2 linked regions of the Actinocatenispora sera genome follow. Each later gene encodes a partner of the first gene's protein in a complex. Links are inferred from orthologs where the notes say so. Each region holds a gene or a part of one and is shown on either strand. Other genes may lie near its edges.

What was found.
Region 2: the proteins of uvrB (region 1) and pcrA are in contact, whole or in part, in a crystal structure (PDB 7EGT), measured with the Thermus thermophilus proteins. The link is inferred for Actinocatenispora sera from one-to-one orthologs. Residues at the interface, in WP_096411307.1 of Thermus thermophilus: Glu23, Leu25, Arg26, Asp27, Gly28, Glu29, Arg30, Phe31, Arg55, Glu326, Asp327, Phe328, Glu379, Ser382, Gln383, His398, Gly400, Arg401; in WP_096412145.1 of Thermus thermophilus: His654, Arg656, Phe657, Gln666, Asp668, Glu669, Lys680, Arg681, Leu682, Ser683, Lys685, Tyr686, Ala687.

What each region holds. Positions count from the first base shown.
Region 1 is NZ_AP023354.1:5,175,703-5,185,093, forward strand. Bases 3,067-5,958 are described here. They hold uvrB (excinuclease ABC subunit UvrB), read right to left. Parts: upstream 5,623-5,958; coding sequence 3,511-5,622; downstream 3,067-3,510. Other genes in these bases: pnuC (nicotinamide riboside transporter PnuC), read right to left, coding at 3,067-3,067; Asera_RS24490 (hypothetical protein), read right to left, coding at 3,127-3,498. Also shown: Asera_RS24470 (TerC family protein), read right to left, coding at 1-591; Asera_RS24475 (antibiotic biosynthesis monooxygenase family protein), read left to right, coding at 866-1,156; Asera_RS24480 (AAA family ATPase), read right to left, coding at 1,200-2,303; more of pnuC, read right to left, coding at 2,300-3,066; Asera_RS24500 (response regulator transcription factor), read right to left, coding at 5,997-6,602; Asera_RS24505 (sensor histidine kinase), read right to left, coding at 6,599-7,756; Asera_RS24510 (ABC transporter permease), read right to left, coding at 7,842-8,558; Asera_RS24515 (ABC transporter ATP-binding protein), read right to left, coding at 8,558-9,391. UniProt on the Escherichia coli protein: The UvrABC repair system catalyzes the recognition and processing of DNA lesions. A damage recognition complex composed of 2 UvrA and 2 UvrB subunits scans DNA for abnormalities.
Region 2 is NZ_AP023354.1:2,301,236-2,310,790, forward strand. What follows is about bases 3,611-6,666. They hold pcrA (DNA helicase PcrA), read left to right. Parts: upstream 3,611-3,945; coding sequence 3,946-6,387; downstream 6,388-6,666. Other genes in these bases: Asera_RS11135 (alanine--tRNA ligase-related protein), read left to right, coding at 6,643-6,666. Also shown: Asera_RS11115 (PIG-L deacetylase family protein), read right to left, coding at 184-945; Asera_RS11120 (chorismate mutase), read right to left, coding at 990-1,298; Asera_RS11125 (M4 family metallopeptidase), read right to left, coding at 1,604-3,574; more of Asera_RS11135, read left to right, coding at 6,667-7,959; Asera_RS11140 (DinB family protein), read left to right, coding at 8,043-8,819; Asera_RS11145 (M23 family metallopeptidase), read right to left, coding at 8,824-9,549. UniProt on the Escherichia coli protein: A helicase with DNA-dependent ATPase activity. Unwinds DNA duplexes with 3'-5' polarity. Translocates on single-stranded DNA with 3'-5' polarity. Initiates unwinding more efficiently from a nicked substrate than double-stranded DNA.

The sequences.
Region 1 (9,391 bases):
GACGATCAACATCGGGGTGAACAGCCGCCGGCCCTGCTTGATCACGGTCATGCTGCCGTCGTGGAAGTCCTTCGACAGCGGCAGCGCCCGGCTGGCCCAGCGCACCAGCGCGTTCTCCTTGAACTCCGCCGGGTCGTCCTCGTGCGTGGCCGTCTTCACCGCGGTGTAGATCAGAAACGCCCCGAAGATGTAGAACACCCAGGAGAATCGGTCGATCACCGCGGCGCCGGCGGCGATGAACGCGCCCCGCATGACCAGGGCGATCACGATCCCGATCAGCAGCACCTTCTGCTGCAGCGCCCGCGGCACCGCGAACCGCGCCATGATGATCATGAAGATGAACAGGTTGTCCACCGACAGGCTGTACTCGGTGATCCAACCGGTGAAGAACTCGGTCGCCGGGTTCGCTCCGGCCAGCAGGAACAGCCCGAGACCGAACAGACCGGCCAGACCGACGTAGAAGACCACCCACATGGTGCATTCACGCAAGGTCGGTACATGCGGGCGCCGACCCACGATCGCCAGGTCGGCCAGCAGAATGGCGAGCAGCCCCACGATGGTTGCCACCCACACCCAGTCATGCACCACCACGATGTGGCCTTCCGGTAGAGACGGTGATCTACCGGAGGTCTCTTCCACCGTGGCGCCGCCACAGCCACCGGCCCCGGGGCACCGCGGCTCGCGCCACGGCGCACCGTGTTGACGGAACCGGCGCGTCGGGAGTACTCCCCTCCTTGCCCCTATTCTCACCCCGCCACCCCGCCGTCGCGAGCCAGGGTGACCAGGTTCGCAATGCCTTTTTCGCCCGACCGGGCGAGCGGACCCGGCCGTACCTGCGTCGCTGGCGCTCGGCATACTGGCCGGCATGGTGCTGGAGGTAGGGCTGATCGACGTCACCGCTGGTAGCGAGGACGATTTCGCCGCCGCGTACCGCACGGCCCGGGAGCTGCTGACCGGCACGCCCGGCTGCCGTTCGGTGCGGATGACCCGGGGGGTGGAGAGCCCGTCCCGATTCGTCCTGCTCGTCGAGTGGGACTCGGTCGAGGCACACGAGCAGAACTTCCGGGCCAGCGAGCGGTACGGCGCGTGGCGCGGCCTGATCGGCCCGTACTTCGCGCAGCCGCCGCGGGTGGAGCACTTCACCGACCTGCACTGAGCCGAGCCACTCGCCGGGCCCCCTCGGTCGGGTGCGCACCCGGTCAGCCGAGCGGGTCTGCGAACCGCCAGGTCAGTACGGCGTCGCAGGCCGCCGTGGCCGTCTCCAGTCGCGCCGGCAGCGGCCCGGTCAGCTCGACGACCGGCGCCGGCTGCGCGGCCAGTACCTCGCGGAACCGCTCGGTCATCCACGGCCGGAGCTGTTCCCCGTCGCGCAGCCCGTCGTCGACGAACGGCACCCCGACGTGGTCGGTGAGCAGGTACAGGTCCGGGCGCCGGGCCTGCGCCGTCACGGCCGCCGAGGCCGTACCGAGGTAGCGCTGCTCCCACACCGCGGTGGCGAACGCGTCCGTGTCGCACACCAGCAGCGGCGAGGTGTCCCGGGCCGCCGTGTCCTCCCGCTCGTTCTGCCGCCGGGCCACCTCGACGAAGTCGTCGCGCTGCCACGTCACGTCGAACACCGACGCGGCCGAGTCGGCGGCGCGCAGCACGGCGAGCTTCTCCTCGGTCCGCTCCCGCCCGTACTCCGGCACCCAGCGGGTGCGCGCCCAGACGCCGCCGCGCCGCCGGTACCGGTGCGCGAGTGCCCGGGCGAGGGTGGTGGTGCCGGTGGACTCCGCGCCGACCACGACCACCCGGCGCGCCAGCCCGGCCCGTACCGGGGCGGCCAGCAGCGACCAGTGGGCCGCCGGATCCGCCCGTACCGCGGTACCCGACACCGGCACGACCCGCCGGTCCGGATCGACCGGGACGTGCCTGGCGTCGAAGCGCCGCGCCAGCTCCGGCCCGTACGACTCGGAGCTGAACACCGCGTCGATCCGCGCCGGCACCCCGTCGTCCGCCGCGGCCTTCGCCACCAGCGTGCGGGTGAACTCCACGTGCGCCGCCCACACCGCGTCGTCGTGGTAGTCGATCGGATCGTCGTCGTACCCGCCGACGACACGCACGTGCGGCTGGCCGGCATGGATCTCCCGCAGCCAGGCCAGCCGGTCCGCCAGCGGGATCGACTCCATGGTGGACGGTGCGCACACCACGGTGAGGCGGGCGCAGGCCGCCGCGGCGGTGTCGATCAGGTACCGGTGGCCCGCGTGCGGGGGGTAGAACTTCCCCAGTACCAGGCCGTGCCGGTGGCGGGCGACGGCGTTCACGGCTGCTCCGGTTCGGCCGGACCGACCGCCGGTTCCGCGCCCGCCGCCCCGGCCGTGACCGGTCGGGCACTCGCCGCCCGCACCGTGGGCCCGCCCGCCCGTCCGGCATCCGTCGGGTCGGGCGCCGGCCGCGGCCGGGTGGCGCCGGCGCGGTGCAGGTCGGCCAGCCAGCCACGCAGACCGAACAGGCACAGCGCGAGGAACAGCACGTACAGCAACGCGGTCAGCCACAACTGCTTGTAGGCGTACAGCGGGATGTAGACCAGGTCCGCGGCGATCCAGAACAACCAGCTCTCCCACCGCTTGCGCGACTGCCCGTACGTGGCGAGCAGCGACAGCACCGTGGTGACCGCGTCACCGACCGGCACGGTCGAGTCGGTGAGCCGGGACAGCAGCAACCACAACCCGGCGGTACCGGCGAGGCCGCAGCCGGCGAGCCAGCACCACTCGACCCGGGTGGTCCGGGTGACCGGCAGCTCGACCCGGCGACCGGTGCCGTACACCCACTGCCACCAGCCGTAGCCGGCCAGCGCGATGTAGACGATCTGCAGCCCGGCGTCCGCGTACAGCCCGGAGCCGGCGAACAGCACGACGAAGAACACGTTGTTGGCGATGCCGATCGGCCAGTTCGCGATGTGCTGCCGCGCGACCAGCCACACGCACAGCGCACCGGTGACGAACCCGAACGCCTCCGCACCACTCACCGACGTACCCAGCGCGGTGAACAGCGGCGCGGTCAGCGCCGCCAGGATCGACCCGAACACCCACCCTCCCCACCGAACCGGCCGGGCACACGCTACCGGTCGGTGCGGTCGGGGAGAAGTCAGGCCGGCGACATCCGGAACATCGACCCGACGTCGAACAGGGTGTCGATCCGCTCGTTGAGTCCGGCGCGCTCGTCACCCCAGACCCGCATCAGCACCTCGTCCTCGGATGCCCGCGCCATCACCACCACCAGCCGGGCCACCCCGCCGAGGATGGGATGGGTGTACCAGGAGCCGGTGGCGTCGTCGGTCTGCTGCAACGCCGACTCGGCGGCCGACCACTCGGCCGGATCGAAGCCACTGCCGGCGTACATGGTGAGCAGCTCCAGCAACGGCCGGGTGTTGCCGGCCGGCAGCCGACCACCGCCGAGCAGCGTCATGTCCTCGGCGTCCGGGGGCACTGGCGAACCGGTGCGGCGCCCGACGGTCATCAGCTGTCCACCTCACTTCACGCCGGCGGCGTCCATGCCGCGCAGCTCCTTCTTCAACTCGGCTATCTCATCACGGATTCGCGCGGCGAGCTCGAACTGCAACTCCCGGGCGGCCGCGAGCATCTGGTCGTTGAGCTGCTGGATCAGGTCGGCGAGCTCTGCGCGGGCCATCCCGGCGCCGGTCGGCTCGCCGGACGCGGCCCGGGAACGGTTGCGGCTGCGCGCCTCCGGCACCGGCGCCTTGCCCCGGGACTGCTGCCGGCCACCGCCGCCGACCAGCGACTCGGCGTCGTCGGCGGCCCGGTAGATGTCGTCCAGGATGTCGCCGATCTTCTTGCGCAACGGCTGCGGGTCGACGCCGTGCTCGGCGTTGTAGGCGACCTGCTTCTCGCGCCGCCGATCGGTCTCCTCCAGCGCGTGCCGCATCGACGGGGTGATCGCGTCCGCGTACATGATCACCTGGCCGGACACGTTGCGGGCGGCGCGGCCGATGGTCTGGATCAGGCTGGTACCGGAGCGCAGGAAGCCTTCCTTGTCCGCGTCCAGGATCGCCACCAGCGACACCTCGGGCAGGTCGAGCCCCTCCCGCAGCAGGTTGATGCCGACGAGCACGTCGTACTCGCCCTGGCGCAGCTCGCGCAGCAGCTCGACCCGGCGCAGCGTGTCGACCTCCGAGTGCAGGTAGCGCACCCGGATGTTGTGCTCCAGCAGGTAGTCGGTGAGGTCCTCGGCCATCTTCTTGGTCAGCGTGGTGACCAGCACCCGCTCGTTGCGCTCGGTGCGCTCGTTGATCTGCGCCATCAGGTCGTCGATCTGCCCCTTCGTGGGCAGCACCACCACCTGCGGGTCGACCAGGCCGGTCGGCCGGATCACCTGCTCGACGAACTCACCACCCGAGCGCTCCAGCTCCCACGGGCCGGGGGTGGCCGACATGTACACGGTCTGGCCGACCCGCTCTTCGAACTCGTCGAACCGCAGCGGCCGGTTGTCGGCGGCCGACGGCAGCCGGAAGCCGTGCTCGATCAGGGTGCGCTTGCGCGACGCGTCGCCCTCGTACATCCCGCCGATCTGCGGGACGGTGTTGTGCGACTCGTCGATGATGGTCAGGAAGTCGTCCGGGAAGTAGTCGAGCAGGGTGTGCGGCGGGGTGCCGGGCGCCCGGCCGTCGAAGTGCATCGAGTAGTTCTCGATGCCGGAACAGAAGCCCACCTGCCGCATCATCTCGATGTCGTACTGGGTGCGCATCCGCAGCCGCTGCGACTCCAGCAGCTTGCCCTGCCGGTCCAGCTCGGCGAGCCGCTCGCCCAGCTCCGCCTCGATGTCGCGGATGGCCCGCTCCATCCGCTCCGGGCCGGCCACGTAGTGGCTCGCCGGGAAGATCATCAGATCCTCGGCCTCCCGGATCACCTCACCGGTCAGCGGATGCAAGTAGTACATCTTCTCGACCTCGTCGCCGAAGAACTCGATGCGCACCGCGAGCTCCTCGTACGCCGGGATGATCTCCAGCGTGTCCCCGCGCACCCGGAACGTGCCGCGCTGGAACGCCACGTCGTTGCGGGTGTACTGGTCGTCGACCAGCCGGCGCAGCAACGCGTCCCGGTCGTATTCGGTACCGACGGTCAGCCGCACCGCCCGCTCGATGTACTCCTGCGGGGTGCCCAGGCCGTAGATCGCCGAGACGGTGGCCACCACCACCGTGTCGGAGCGGGTCAGCAGGTTCATCGTCGCGGCGTGCCGCAGCCGGTCGACCTCCTCGTTGATCGAGGAGTCCTTCTCGATGTAGGTGTCGGTCTGCGGGATGTACGCCTCGGGCTGGTAGTAGTCGTAGTAGCTGACGAAGTAGCCGACCGCGTTGTTGGGCAGCAGCTCCCCGAGCTCCTTCGCCAGCTGGGCGCACAGCGTCTTGTTGGGTGCCAGCACCAGGGTCGGCCGCTGCAACCGCTCGATCAGCCAGGCGGCGGTGGCGCTCTTGCCGGTGCCGGTGGCGCCGAGCAGCACGGTGTGCCGCTCCCCCGCCTTGACCCGCCGCTCCAGCTCGTCGATCGCGGCGGGCTGGTCACCAGCGGGTTGGTAGTCGCTGATCACCTGGAAGGCGCCCTCGCGACGGGGGATCTCACGCGTCATGCATCCAGGCTACGACGGGCCCCCGACAGTTCGGGGCGGCCGACGCGGCACGGTCGCGCAGCCCGGGCGGCCACGCCGAAACCGGCACGAATCTCGCTGTTCGCCCACTCGGCCGGAACGGGTTGTGTGGCCCACCCCACCGGTCTACCGTTCGTGGCAGCAGGCCGCTTGCGGCACCGACCGGGGAAGACGAGCGAGGCCGATCCACTCACGGTCTCGTACCGCATCTCCGGCGGGGGTCGCAGCCCCGGCCACGGCCGGTGAGGCGCGCCCGAGGCAGGTCGGGGGTTGAGCCTGACCGCCCACCGTGGGCGACCTGCCCGGCGAGGCTCCGGCCGCGAGGCCGGGGCCTCGCCGCGCGAGCCCCGCCCGGCTCAGAGCCAGCCGTTGTCGCGGGCGATCCGGGCCGCCTCGGTGCGGTTGCGGGCCCCGGTCTTCCCGATCGCGCTGGACAGGTAGTTGCGCACGGTGCCACCCGACAGCGCCAGCCGGTCGGCGATCTGCGCCACCGAGGCGCCGCCCGCGCCGGCCGCCAGCACGTCGCGTTCGCGCTCGGTCAGCGGGCTCGGCCCGGCGCCGAGCGAGGCGACCGCGAGCGCGGGGTCCAGTACCACGTCACCGGCGGCGACCCGGCGGATCGCGGCGGCGAGCTCGTTCGGTGGGGAGTCCTTGACCACGAAGCCACGCGCGCCGGCGTCCATCGCCCGCCGCAGGTAGCCGGGACGGCCGAAGGTGGTCAGGATCAGCACCCTGGTCTCCGGTACCGCGACGCGCAGCTGCTCGGTCGCCTCGATCCCGGTCAGGACCGGCATCTCGATGTCCAGCAGCGCCACGTCCGGGCGGTGTGTGCGGGCCGCGGCCACCGCCGCCGCCCCGTCGGCGGCCTCGGCCACGATCGTCAGGTCCGGTTCCAGGCCGAGCAGCGCCGACAGCGCGCCCCGGACCAGGTGCTGATCCTCGGCCAGCAGGATCCGGATCACGATGCCCCGGCAGCGGCGGCGACCCGGCCGCCCGGCGCGGTGACCGGCAGCTCGGCCCACAGCCGGTACCAGCCGTCGACCCGCTCGGTGTGCACCGCGCCGCCGAGCGCGGTGACCCGCTCGCGCAGCCCGGTCAGCCCGTTGCCGTACGGGCTGGTGGCGTCGCCGTGGCCGTCGTCGGCGACCTCGACCACGACCGGGTCGGCCGACCGCACGGTGATCCGCGCCGTGCCGGCGCGGGAGTGCCGGACCACGTTCGTGACGCCCTCGCGCACCACCCAGCCCGCCACGTCGGCGAGCGGGGCCGGCACCGAGCCGGCGTCCGGGGCGGACAGCACGCAGCCGATGCCGGCCGCCGCGAGCAGCGCCTGCGCGGTGGACAGCTCGCCGGTCAGCGACGAGTCCCGGAACCCGGACACGGTGGCCCGGACCTCCTCCAGCGCCTCGCGGGCGAGCCGGCCGGCCTCCGCGCTCTGTTGCCGGGCCCGCTCCGGGTCACTCCCGGCCAGCCGACCGGCGAGGTCGGACAGCAACGCGACGGCCGCCAGCCGCTGGCCGAGCACGTCGTGCAGGTCCCGGGCGATGCGCAGCCGCTCCTCGCTGACCGCCAGCCGGGCCATCTCGGCGCGGGCCATGCGCAGCAGCACCATGGTGCGCAGCAGCCAGAAGAACATCGAGGTGAACAGCGCCACCGCCGCCACCGAGGCGACGTAGCCGATCAGGCTGACGCCCCGGTCGCCGTACCCGACGGCAACGACCGTGGTCGCCACCAGCGTGGTGACCTGGCTCGGGATCCACCACCTCGGCGGCAGCTGCCCGGGCAGGATCGCGACCAGGTAGTACGGGAACGCGTACCGCCAGGTCGACCCGATCGGGACCATCAGCAGGACGCCGACGGCGATCAGCCCGATCAGCGCGTACGGCGCGGCCAGCCGGAACGGACGCTGCATGCCGACGTGGATCAACCGGACGAAGAACACCACGTAGGCGGCGAGGCCGACGATGGCGAACACCAGCATCGGCGCGCCCGGCGGCTCGGTGGCGACCGACACGCAGATCGGGATCAGGTAACCGAGCCAGGCGCAGGTCAGTAGGGTCGCCGCGCGCCGCCGGCGCGGCGTCCACTCGAAGTCCTCCTGCGTCACACCTGACATGGTGCCTCACTCCCCGATCGCCGCATCGCCCCGGACGCACCGGTACCGGTCGCCGGGCAGCATGCCCGCCCGGCGACCGGCCCGGTCAGGACGCCTTCCGGAACCGCCAGCCGGCGAACCCGAGCAACACCACCAGCCAGGCCGCGAACAGCAGCGCACCGCTGCCGAACGGCTGGTGCCCGTCGAGCAGCCGCCAGCTCAGCTCGCCGGCCCGGTACGACGGGAGCACCCGCGCGACCTGCGCGAGCCAGTGCGGGAACACCTGTACCGGCATCCACAGTCCGCCGCCGATGGACAGCACGAACAGCAGCGCCACCGACACCCCGCTCGCCACCTCGTCGCGCACGCTGTACCCGATCGCCACGCCCAGCGCGATGAACGGGATCGTGGCGAGCCACAGCAGCGGCACCAGCGCGAACCAGGTACCGGCCGGCAGCCGTACCCCGTTGACGACGAAGCCGCACGCCATCACCAGCAGGATCACCGGCAGCGTCAGCAGGATCGAGGCGCCGAGCTTGATGCCGAGGTAACCGATCGGCCGCAGTGGGGTCAGCGCGAGCGTCCGCGTCCAGCCGCGGGTGCGCTCGGTGGCGATCCGGGCGCTGACCCCGGTGAGCCCGGCGCCCATCGCCCCGTACAGCGCCATCGACACCATGTACTGCGCGGACCAGTCCTTGTCGCCGCCGCTGCCGAAGACCTGCGTGAACAGCAGGTAGAACCCGACGGGGAAGCAGATCGTGTAGGCGAGGAACGGCACGTTGCGCAACGTCCGCCGGATCTCCATCACCAGGTACCGGCCCATCAGGCCACCTCCGCCGGTGCGTCGGGTCGGGTCAGGGCCAGGAACGCGTCGGTCAACGCGGCCGCGGCCACCTCGATGTCGCGCGCCTGCGGGTAGCCGGTCACCAGCGCCCGCAGCGTCGCGTCGGAGTCGGTGGTACGCACCAGCACCGCGTCGCCGTGCACCTCGACGTTCGTCGCACCGGGCAGCTCCGCCAACGCCGCCCGGTCCGCGCCGGGCAGCGTGCATCGCACGGTGCGGGCCGCGGCCATCGCCCGGATCGCGGTCGTCGGGCCGTCCGCGACGACCCGGCCCCGGTCGATCAACACGATCCGGTCGGCGATCTCGTCCGCCTCCTCCAGGTAGTGCGTGCTGAACAGCACCGTGCGACCGGCCGCCGCGAACCCCCGAACCGAGGCCCAGAAGTCGCGCCGGGACGCCACGTCCAGCCCGGCGGTCGGCTCGTCGAGTACCAGCAGGCTCGGGTCGCCGAGCAGCGCGAGCGCGAACCGGACCCGCTGCGCCTGGCCGCCGGAGAGCCGGTCGGTACGGCGCTTCAGCAGGTCGGCCACCCCGGCGGTCTCGGCGACCTGCCCGATCGGGAGCGGATGCGGCTGCAGCGCGGCGATCGCGGTGAGCAGCTCGCCGACCCGCGCCCCCGGGATCAGCTCACCGGTCTGCAGGACGGCGCCGACCGATCCGGCGTCCAGCGCCGCCCGCGGGCGGGTGCCGAACAGCTCGGCCTGCCCGGTGTCCGGCGCCCGCAGGCCCAGCATGATGTCGACGGTGGTGGACTTTCCGGCACCGTTGGGCCCCAGCAGCGCCACCACCTCGCCGGGGCCGATGCGCAGATC
Region 2 (9,555 bases), 2.9 Mb from region 1 along the record:
ACGGCGCCCCGGGCAACCCGCCCGGGGCGCCGTTCTGTGTGGTCTGAACGTGCTGTGTGGGGACGTGAGCGAGCCGGGATCCAGGCGCCGGCTGGCAAGGCGGAGGAGGGTCCGTGTGCGAACGCACTCGGGCCCGACGACAACGCCGCCAGCAGGTGTCTGGGCCCGGCGCAGCGCCCCTTCCTACTTGGCGATGCGGAAGGCCTCGGCGATGCGGCCGGGGGACATGCCGGCCCGCTCGGCCTGGGCACCGAACCGTTCCCGCAGGCCACCGACGATCGCGTCCGGGTCGGGCAGCTGGCTGGCGTGCGAGCGCAGCGCCGCGATCTTGCGATCGAAGGTGTCGGTGATGTCGACGAAGTGGTCCGGCTCGGGCACGCCGGAGTACCAGACCTCCGGCACCGTCCAGGCGGCCAGACCCTCCTCGGCGAGCAGTTCCGGATGCGCGAACGGGTTCCGCGCGTCCGGGTACACCGCGTAGGTGGTGGCCTGGCCGACCGCCTGGTGGTCCGGGTGGCTCGGGCCGCCGAGCATCGACCAGCTGCGCACCGGGGAGTTGGTGAGGACCCGGTCGGGCCGGAACCGGCGGATCTGCCGGGTGATGTCGCGCCGCAGCTGATGGGTCACGTACACCGCGCCGTCCGGGTAGCCGTCGAGGAAGTGCACCTCGTGCACGCCGACGGCGGCGGCCGCCGCCTTCTGCTCGGCCTCCCGGATCTTCGGCATCTCGGCCCGCGGGGTGTCGTCGAAGCCGCCCGCGTCACCGCGGGTGACCAGCACGTACGCCACCTCGATGCCGGCGTCGGTCCACGCCGCGACGGTGCCTGCGGCGCCGAAGTCGATGTCGTCGGGGTGCGCGAACACCGCGAGCACCCGCCTGACCCCGTCGTCGCCGGTCGGCCGGCCGTCTCGTTCGCTCTCCGCACGATCGTCCTGTTCGCTCACCGCACGATCGTAGAAGGTGGCGCCGGCACGAGGCGGCACCGACGTCAGGGGGTCTCGGTACCGCCGAGCGGGCCGCGGCCGGCGCGCAGGATCAGCAACGCCACCTGGGTGCCGTCCGGGCCCATGCCCTCCCGGTACCGCTCCATGATCACGCGCTCCCGGGACAGCACCAGCCGGGTACCGCCGGATGCGATGCGGGTGGCGCCGACCTCCCGCGAGGCAGCGGCGCGTTCCTGCCACAGGGCGATGATCTGGCCGTCTATCTCGTCGATGCGTCGTCGCAGAGTCGAGATCCGGTCGCTCGCCGCGGGCTGGTCGGTACCGGTCTCGGGGCTGTCGGTTGCTGGGCTCATCTGCCGTGCTCCTTCGTCGGAAGCCCGATGAGGCGCGACGGCACGATGCCCGTGATTCTGACGCTCGCTCATCGGATGCTCCTGGTCGTCGGCCCGGCACCCCGCCCCGGCAGACGAAACGCCCCGGGCTCGGGGAGCCCGGGGCGTTCGTATCGGTCTGCGGTGTGTTCAGGCGCGACCTACGGCTGCCGGGACTCCGGTGCCATAGCCATAAAATCGCGCGTCGAACAGCACGCTGCGACTATACACGGCGCCGAGAGCGGGTTGCCGCCCTCGGCGCCGGACCAGCGAGCTCGGTGCCTGGGTCAGAACTGCACCGACCAGGAGTCGAGCGTGCCGGTGTCGCCGGAGTACACGTCGGTCACCTTCAGCTTCCAGGTGCCGTTGCGGGTCTCGTCGGAGGCGTTCACCGTGTAGGTCGCGTCCACGTCGGCCGCGCTGTCGTACGGGTTGGCGTTCTTCAGCCGGGCCGTGTCGCCCTTCGGCGAGATCAGGTCGATCTGCAGGTCACCGCGGTACGAGTGGCTGATGTGCACGGTGATCGTGGTCTGCGCGGTGGCGTTGCCGGCGCAGTCCGCCACGGCGATCGAACCGGTCACCGAGCCGGCGTCCGGGATGTCCTGCGGCGCGGCGCTGGTGACCGTGTCGCAGTCGTCCCCGCCGCCGGGCGGCGGCGTCGTCGGGTCGGTCGGGTCCGGCGTGCCGTCGCAGGGCGCGTCGTTGCCGGTCACGCTGACGGCGGACCACGCCGACTGGGTCGCCTGGTACTCGGCGCTGCACTGGCCGTACAGGTCGGTCGCGGCCTTCAGGGTGTCCTGGCGGGCCTGCGCGTAGGTCTCGGTGGAGACCATGTAGGCGTCCAGGGCGTGGTACCAGATGTTCGCGGCCTTGTCCCGCCCGATGCCGGTGACGGTCGAGTTGTTGCAGGTCGGGCTGTTGCCGTACTGGGTGTCTCCGCTGCCCTCGGCGAGCAGGAAGAACAGGTGGTTGCCGACACCCGACGAGTAGTGCGGGTCGGACTGCGGTACGGCCGAGGACCAGCAGTCGTAGGACGCACCGTCCAGCGACGGGTGGTACATGTACCGCAGCGGGGTCCCGTCACCGTTGATGTCGATCTTCTCGCCGATGTCGTAGTCGCCCGGGTCCTCGCTGTTGTTGGCGTAGAACTCGACCATGGTGCCGAAGATGTCGCTGTTGGCCTCGTTGATGCCGCCGACGTCGCCGGAGTAGCCCAGGTCGGCCAGCGCCTCGGACACGCCGTGGGACATCTCGTGGCCGGCGACGTCGATCTCGACGAGCGGGGCGTTGTTGCCCTCGCCGTCGCCGTACGTCATCTGCTGGCCGTCCCAGAAGGCGTTGACGTAGTTGTCGCCGTAGTGCACCCGGGACGGCACACCCTTGCCGTCGCCGAAGATGCCGTTGCGGCCCTGCTTCTCCTTGTAGTAGTCGAACGTCATCGCGGCGCCGTACGCCACGTCGACGCCGGCGGTGGCGCGGTCGGAGTTGCTGCCGTTGCCCCACTTGTTGTCCGAGTCGGTCAGCGTGGTGCAGGTGCCGCTCTCGGTGTTGTTCAGGTCGCAGGTGTAGCCGTTGCCGTGCGACGGGTCGACCATCTCGTAGCCGCTGCCGGACTGGGTGGTGTCCAGGTCGACGGTGCCGACGAACAGGCCCTGCCCGGTACCGGCGACGTTCTCGACCTCGTCCCAGGAGCGGATGGTCCTGCCGGTGTCGGCGTCGACCAGCACGTGCGCCTTGCTCGGGGTCTGCCCGTCGGCCTGGTAGCCGGTCACCACGGTCTCGTACGCGAGAACCGGCGTACCGGCGGTCGCGTCCACCACGAGCTTCGGGTCGCCGACCGCGGTGACCTTGCCCTGGTGGTCGGCCCGGGAGGTCTTCGCGGCCGCGGCCGCACCGACCTTCGCGCTGGTGTCGACGTCGATGGTGTGGTGCTGCGCCACGGTCACCCCGGCGTACGAGCCGCCCGGCGCGTTGTGCACGACGAAGTCACCGCCGTAGACGGGCATCCCGTGGTACGTGCGGGTGTAGCGGACGTGGGTCGCGCCGCTCGGGTCGGTGACGACCCGGCGGACCTTGAAGTTGTCGGAGCTGGACGCGTGGATCGCGCTGCGGTGTGCGGTCAGCGCGCTGTTGGCCGTACTGATGGCCTGCGCCCGGCTGGGGATCACCGGTCCTGCTTGTGCAGACGCGGCCAACCCGGCGCCGATGCCTCCGGCGACGAGTACCGCGGCGCCCGCGGCGGCGAGGGTCTTTCTCACCCTGAGCCTCCCAGACTTTGAGGGGTACGTGACTGTTGTCACGGAAGGCGGGTATAACAGGGCTTTTGCACCGGCGTAAAGGCACTCTTAACTGGCTTTTAAGATTGATGACGATAATTAGGTAGAATTACCCACAATCGCCACTGAACCGACCGGTCGTACGACCCACAGTCACCGCGGCACCCTGCGCTGCCCGCGGGCGATGACCCCGGCGCGGAAACCGGGGCCATCGCATTCAGGGGGTGTTCCCGTACCGGCATGCTCGGCACCCGGCACCCGGCACCCGGCACCGAACCGGGCGGTCGCCGGCGCCCGGTGTCGGGTGGTCGCGCCGCGAGTGGTGTCGGTGCCCCGGCATAGACTCGGTCGCGATGCACGCACTCTTCGAGATCCCACCGGTCCAGCCCGCCTCGTCGGCCCGTCGGCCGCCCGCCACCGACCCCGACGAGCTGCTGCGCGGGCTCAACGCGCAGCAGCGGGCGGCGGTCGTGCACGCCGGTTCGCCGCTGCTGATCGTCGCCGGCGCCGGGTCCGGCAAGACCCGCGTGCTGACCCACCGGATCGCCTACCTGCTCGCCGCGCGGGACGTGACACCCGGCCAGATCATGGCGATCACGTTCACCAACAAGGCGGCCGGCGAGATGCGCGAGCGGGTCGCCGGCCTGGTCGGGCCGCGCGGCCGGCGGATGTGGGTGTCCACCTTCCACTCCGCCTGCGTGCGGATCCTGCGCGCCGAGCACGAGCACGCCGGGCTGAAGTCGACGTTCTCCATCTACGACGCGGACGACTCGCGCCGGCTGATGCAGCTGGTGGCGCGCGAGCTCGACCTCGACCCGAAGCGCTACCCGGCCCGGTCGCTCGCTGCCCAGGTGTCGAACCTGAAGAACGAGCTGGTCGACGAGGCGACGTTCGCGGCCCGGGCGTCCGGGCCGGCCGAGCGGGCGCTGGCCGAGGCGTACACGTCCTACCAGCAGCGGTTGCGGCAGGCGCACGCGCTCGACTTCGACGACCTGATCATGACCACGGTGCGGCTGCTGCAGACCTTCCCCGACGTCGCCGAGCACTACCACCGGCGGTTCCGGCACATCCTGGTGGACGAGTACCAGGACACCAACCACGCCCAGTACGTGCTGATCAAGGAACTCGTGGGCGGCGGCAGCGGGAGCCTGCCGGAACCGGTGGACGACGAGGGCGAGCCGGTGCCGCCGGCCGAGCTGTGCGTGGTCGGTGACGCGGACCAGTCGATCTACGCGTTCCGCGGCGCGACCATCCGCAACATCATGGAGTTCGAGCGCGACTTCCCGACCGCCGAGACCATCCTGCTGGAGCAGAACTACCGCTCCACCCAGACGATCCTCAACGCGGCCAACCGGGTGATCGAGCGCAACACCGAGCGCAAGCCCAAGAACCTGTGGTCCGACTCCGGGACGGGCGAGAAGATCGTCGGCTACGTCGCGGACAACGAGCACGACGAGGCCGACTGGGTGGCCAAGGAGATCGACCGCCTCGTCGACGACGAGGGGTACAAGCCGGCCGACGTCGCGGTCTTCTACCGCACCAACGCGCAGTCGCGTGTCTTCGAGGACATCTTCATCCGCTTCGGCGTGCCGTACAAGGTGGTCGGTGGGGTCCGGTTCTACGAGCGCAAGGAGGTCCGGGACGCGCTCGCCTACCTGCGCGCGATCGCCAACCCGGACGACGTGGTCAGCGTCCGGCGCATCCTGAACACCCCGCGCCGGGGCATCGGCGAGCGGGCCGAGGCGTGCGTGGATGCGTTGGCCAGCAAGGAGAACATCTCGTTCGGCGCCGCGCTGGAACGGGCCGGCGAGGCGATCGGCATCTCCTCGCGTGCGGTGAAGGGCATCGGCGACTTCACCGCGATCATGGCCGAGGTGCGCCAGATGGCCGCCACCGAGCCGCCCGAGGACGTGCTGGAGGCGGTGCTCGCCCGGTCCGGCTACCTGGCCGAGCTGGAGGAGAGCGACGACCCGCAGGACGCCGGCCGGGTGGAGAACCTGCAGGAGCTCGTCAGCGTCGCCCGGGAGTACACCGAGCGGATCGAGCGCGCCGCCGCGGCCGGCGAGGACGACGACGCGGCCGGCGAGGAGATCGAGGAGACCCCGTCGCTGGCCGGGTTCCTGGAGCAGGTGGCGCTGGTCGCCGACGCGGACGAGATCCCGGACGGCGACGGCGAGCAGTCCGGCGTGGTCACCCTGATGACCCTGCACACCGCGAAGGGGCTGGAGTTCCCGGTGGTGTTCCTGACCGGGATGGAGGACGGCGTCTTCCCGCACATGCGGTCCATGGGTGACAAGCGCGAGCTGGAGGAGGAGCGCCGGCTCGCCTACGTCGGGATCACCCGGGCCCGGCAGCGGCTGTACCTCTCGCGGGCCGTCACGCGCTCGGCCTGGGGACAGCCGCAGTACAACCCGGAGTCGCGGTTCGTGCCGGAGCTGCCGACCGAGCTGATCGACTGGAAGCGCACCGCCGACGCGTACACCAGCTGGACCCGCGGTGGGGTCGGCCGGGGCGAGTCCGCCCAGTACCGGGGGCCGAGCAGCGAGCTGACCGGCGGGCCGAAGAGCAAGGCGCTGGCCGGCAAGCTGGGGCTGGATCCGAAGCTGGTCGGTGCGGCCAGCGAGATGCGGCAGGTGCCGTCGCTGGCCCCGGGCGACCGGGTCAACCACGACCGGCACGGTCTCGGCCGGGTGGTGGCGGTGCAGGGCTCCGGTCCGCGGGCCCAGGCGCAGATCGACTTCGGCGACCAGACCATGTGGATCGTGCTGCGGCACGCCCCGATCCAGAAGCTCTGACCCGCGACGTCCGCGAGCGATATCACGCCGCCGAGGCCGGCCCCGGCGGCTATGCTTGCCTCATGCAGGGCCTCGTGGTGAATCTCGCCGCGGCCGCGCGAGCTGCCAGCTCGCCGGCCGCCGCCTGACCCTGCATTCATCCGGCGACCGGACACGGTCGCCGGATTCGTGTCTCCTCCCGGCCCAGTGGGCCTCGAGACTCCCTGTCGTCGGCGGTGTCCGGTCGCGCCACCCGCGCACCGACAGGAGTCCACGATGGACACCACACCGATCCACGACATCGAACCGATCCACGACACCGGGCCGGTCCACGACACCGAGCCGGTCCACGGTACCGAGCGGGATCTCGACAGCGAGCGGATGCTCGACGGCCCAAGGGTTCTCGGCGGCACGCCGAGTTCCGGGTACGGGACCGAGCAGATCCTCGCCACGTTCCTCGACTTCTACCGACGACTCGGGCACGAGCCGCTGCCGGGCGGCTCGCTGATCCCGCCGCCCGGCGATCCGGTGCTGTTCACCACCTCGGGCGTGCATCCCCTGGTACGGCACCTGGAGACCGGTCGCCATCCGCTCGGCGGCCGGCTGGTGAACGTACAGCGCTGCCTGCGCACCACCGATCTGGACGAGGTCGGCGACGACCGGCACTACACCCTGTTCGAGATGCTCGGCAGCTGGTCCTTCGGCGACTACTCGCACGAGCAGAGCCTGCGCTGGGGGTACGAGCTGCTCACCGACGGGTTCGGCCTGCGGCCGGATCGCTTGTACGTCACCGTGTTCGGCGGCAGCGACGAGCTCGGGCCGGACGACGAGTCGGAGCGCACCTGGACCGAACTCGGCGTACCGGTGGAGCTCGAGCCGGAGAACTGGTGGTCGCTGGGGCCGACCGGCCCGTGTGGCCCGGACTCGGAGATCCACGTCTGGACCGGCGACGGTACGCCGACCGGCACGCCCGGCACCGACTCGCGCTGGATGGAGCTGTGGAACCACGTCGAGATGCGCTACCGGCGGCTCCCCGACGGCTCGCTGGAACCGCTTCCCCGGCGCGTCGTGGACACCGGCATGGGCCTGGAACGCCTGGTGACGCTGCTGAGCGGGGTGTCCACCGGGTACGACACCGACCTGTTCCTGCCGTGGCTGTCGACCGCGCGGCGGTTGTGGGGCGTGCACGGGCCCACCGAGCGGGTCGTCAGCGACCACCTGCGGTCGGTCGTCGCGCTGCTCGGTGACGGGGTGCGTCCCGGGCCGACCGGCCGCGGCTACGTGCCGCGCCGGCTGATCCGCCGGGTGCTGACCCGGCTGTGGCGGGAGGACGAGACGCACTCGCTGTCCGACCTGCCGGACGAGGTGATCACCGAGACGCTACGGCACTTCCGGCAGGACCCGCGGACGCCGGTCCGTGGCGTCCTGCTCGACGAGCAGCGCCGGTTCGGCGAGCTGGTGCGGCGTGGCCGGCGGGTGCTCGGCCGGTACCGGGGGCGGCCGCTGACCGACGACGACCTGCACTACCTGCACGACACCCACGGCCTGCCGCCGGAGGTGGTCACCGACCTGTACGAGGGGGTGTCCGCGTAGCCAGCCACCGGCCGCGCGGGCGTGGTTCGTCCGCGCGGCCGGGACGGCCCCCTCGGCCGTGTCGATGGCGGTACCGTCCCGACATGGTGGACTACCGGGATGCGGAGCTGCGCGGCTCGCGGTTCGAGCACACCGATCTGAGCGGTGCCGAGTTCCGCGCGGTCGACCTGAGCGGGACCCGGTTCCGTGCGGTGGACCTGTCCGGCGCGGTGCTGCGTGGTGTCGAGCTGGACGGCGTCGACATCCACGGCGAGCTGCGCAACGTGACGATCAACGGGGTGCGGGTCGACGAGTACGTCACCGCCGAGCTCGACCGGCGGTACCCGGACCGCGTGCGGATGCGGCCGACCGACCCGGCCGGGTTCCGCACGGCGTGGGACGTGGTGGAACGGCTGTGGGCCGGTACGGTCGGGCGCGCCCGGGGGCTCGATCCCGCGCTGCTGCACGAGTCGGTCGACGGCGAGTGGTCGTTCACCGAGACGCTGCGGCACCTGGTGTACGCGACAGACGCGTGGGTCCGGCGGGCGATCCTCGGCGATCCGGCGCCGTGGGATCCGCTGGACCTACCCTGGGACGAGATGCCGGACACGCCGGGCACCCCGCGGGACCGCGCGGCGCGACCGTCGCTGGACGAGGTGCTGGCGCTGCGCCGGGACCGGATGGGGACCGTCCGGGAGGTCGTCGACGGGCTGACGGACGAGTCGCTCGCCGCGGACACCGAGCCGGTCGACGCGCCGGGCTGGCCGCCGCCCCGGTCCTTTCCGGTACGCGAGTGCCTGCTGACCGTGCTCAACGAGGAGTGGGAGCACCGGCTGTACGCCGAGCGCGACCTCACCGCGCTGGCGAACCGGAGCCGCTGACCGGTCAGCCGCCGGCGAGCAGGTTCAGGCCGCGGGCCCGCAGGTACGGGACGGGGTCGAAGGCGACGCCGTCGCGGCGCAGCTCGAAGTGCACGTGCGGGCCGGTCGAGTCGCCGGTCGAGCCGGAGTACGCGATGAGCTGGCCGCGCGTGACGTGCTGGCCGGCCGACACCGCCACGGACGAGTTGTGCCCGTACACAGTGGACAGTCCGGCGCCGTCGTCGATCTCGACGCCGTTGCCGTACCCGCCGTCCCAGCCGGCCAGCGTCACCGTGCCGGCGTGCGCCGCGTACACCGGGGTGCCGGTACCGACGGCAAGGTCGATGCCCGGATGGTTGGTGCCCCACCGGGCACCGAACTGCGAGGTCACGGTGTAGCCGTGTACCGGCAGTACCCACTCGACCGGCTTCGGCTTCGCCGTTGCGCTCCGGGAGGGGCTGGGGGACGGTGTCGCCGATCGCGACGCGCTGGCCGACGGCGACGCGGTACGGGCCCTGCCCCGCGAGGCGCGCTGCTGCGCCACTCGCTGCCGGTCCGCGGTGGCCGGCGCGGCCGACGCCGGCGCCCCGGTCGGCGGGCCGGTCGGATGTTCGGTGGCCGCGTACGCCGCGCCGGCGCCCAGCGCGGACGCCACGGTCAGGGTGGCGGCGACGGTCAGGGCGCGCCGACCGCGCCGGGGCGGCAGGTGGTGCCGTCCGGTGCTGCGGAACCGCCTCGGCAGCAGCGCCAACGTTCG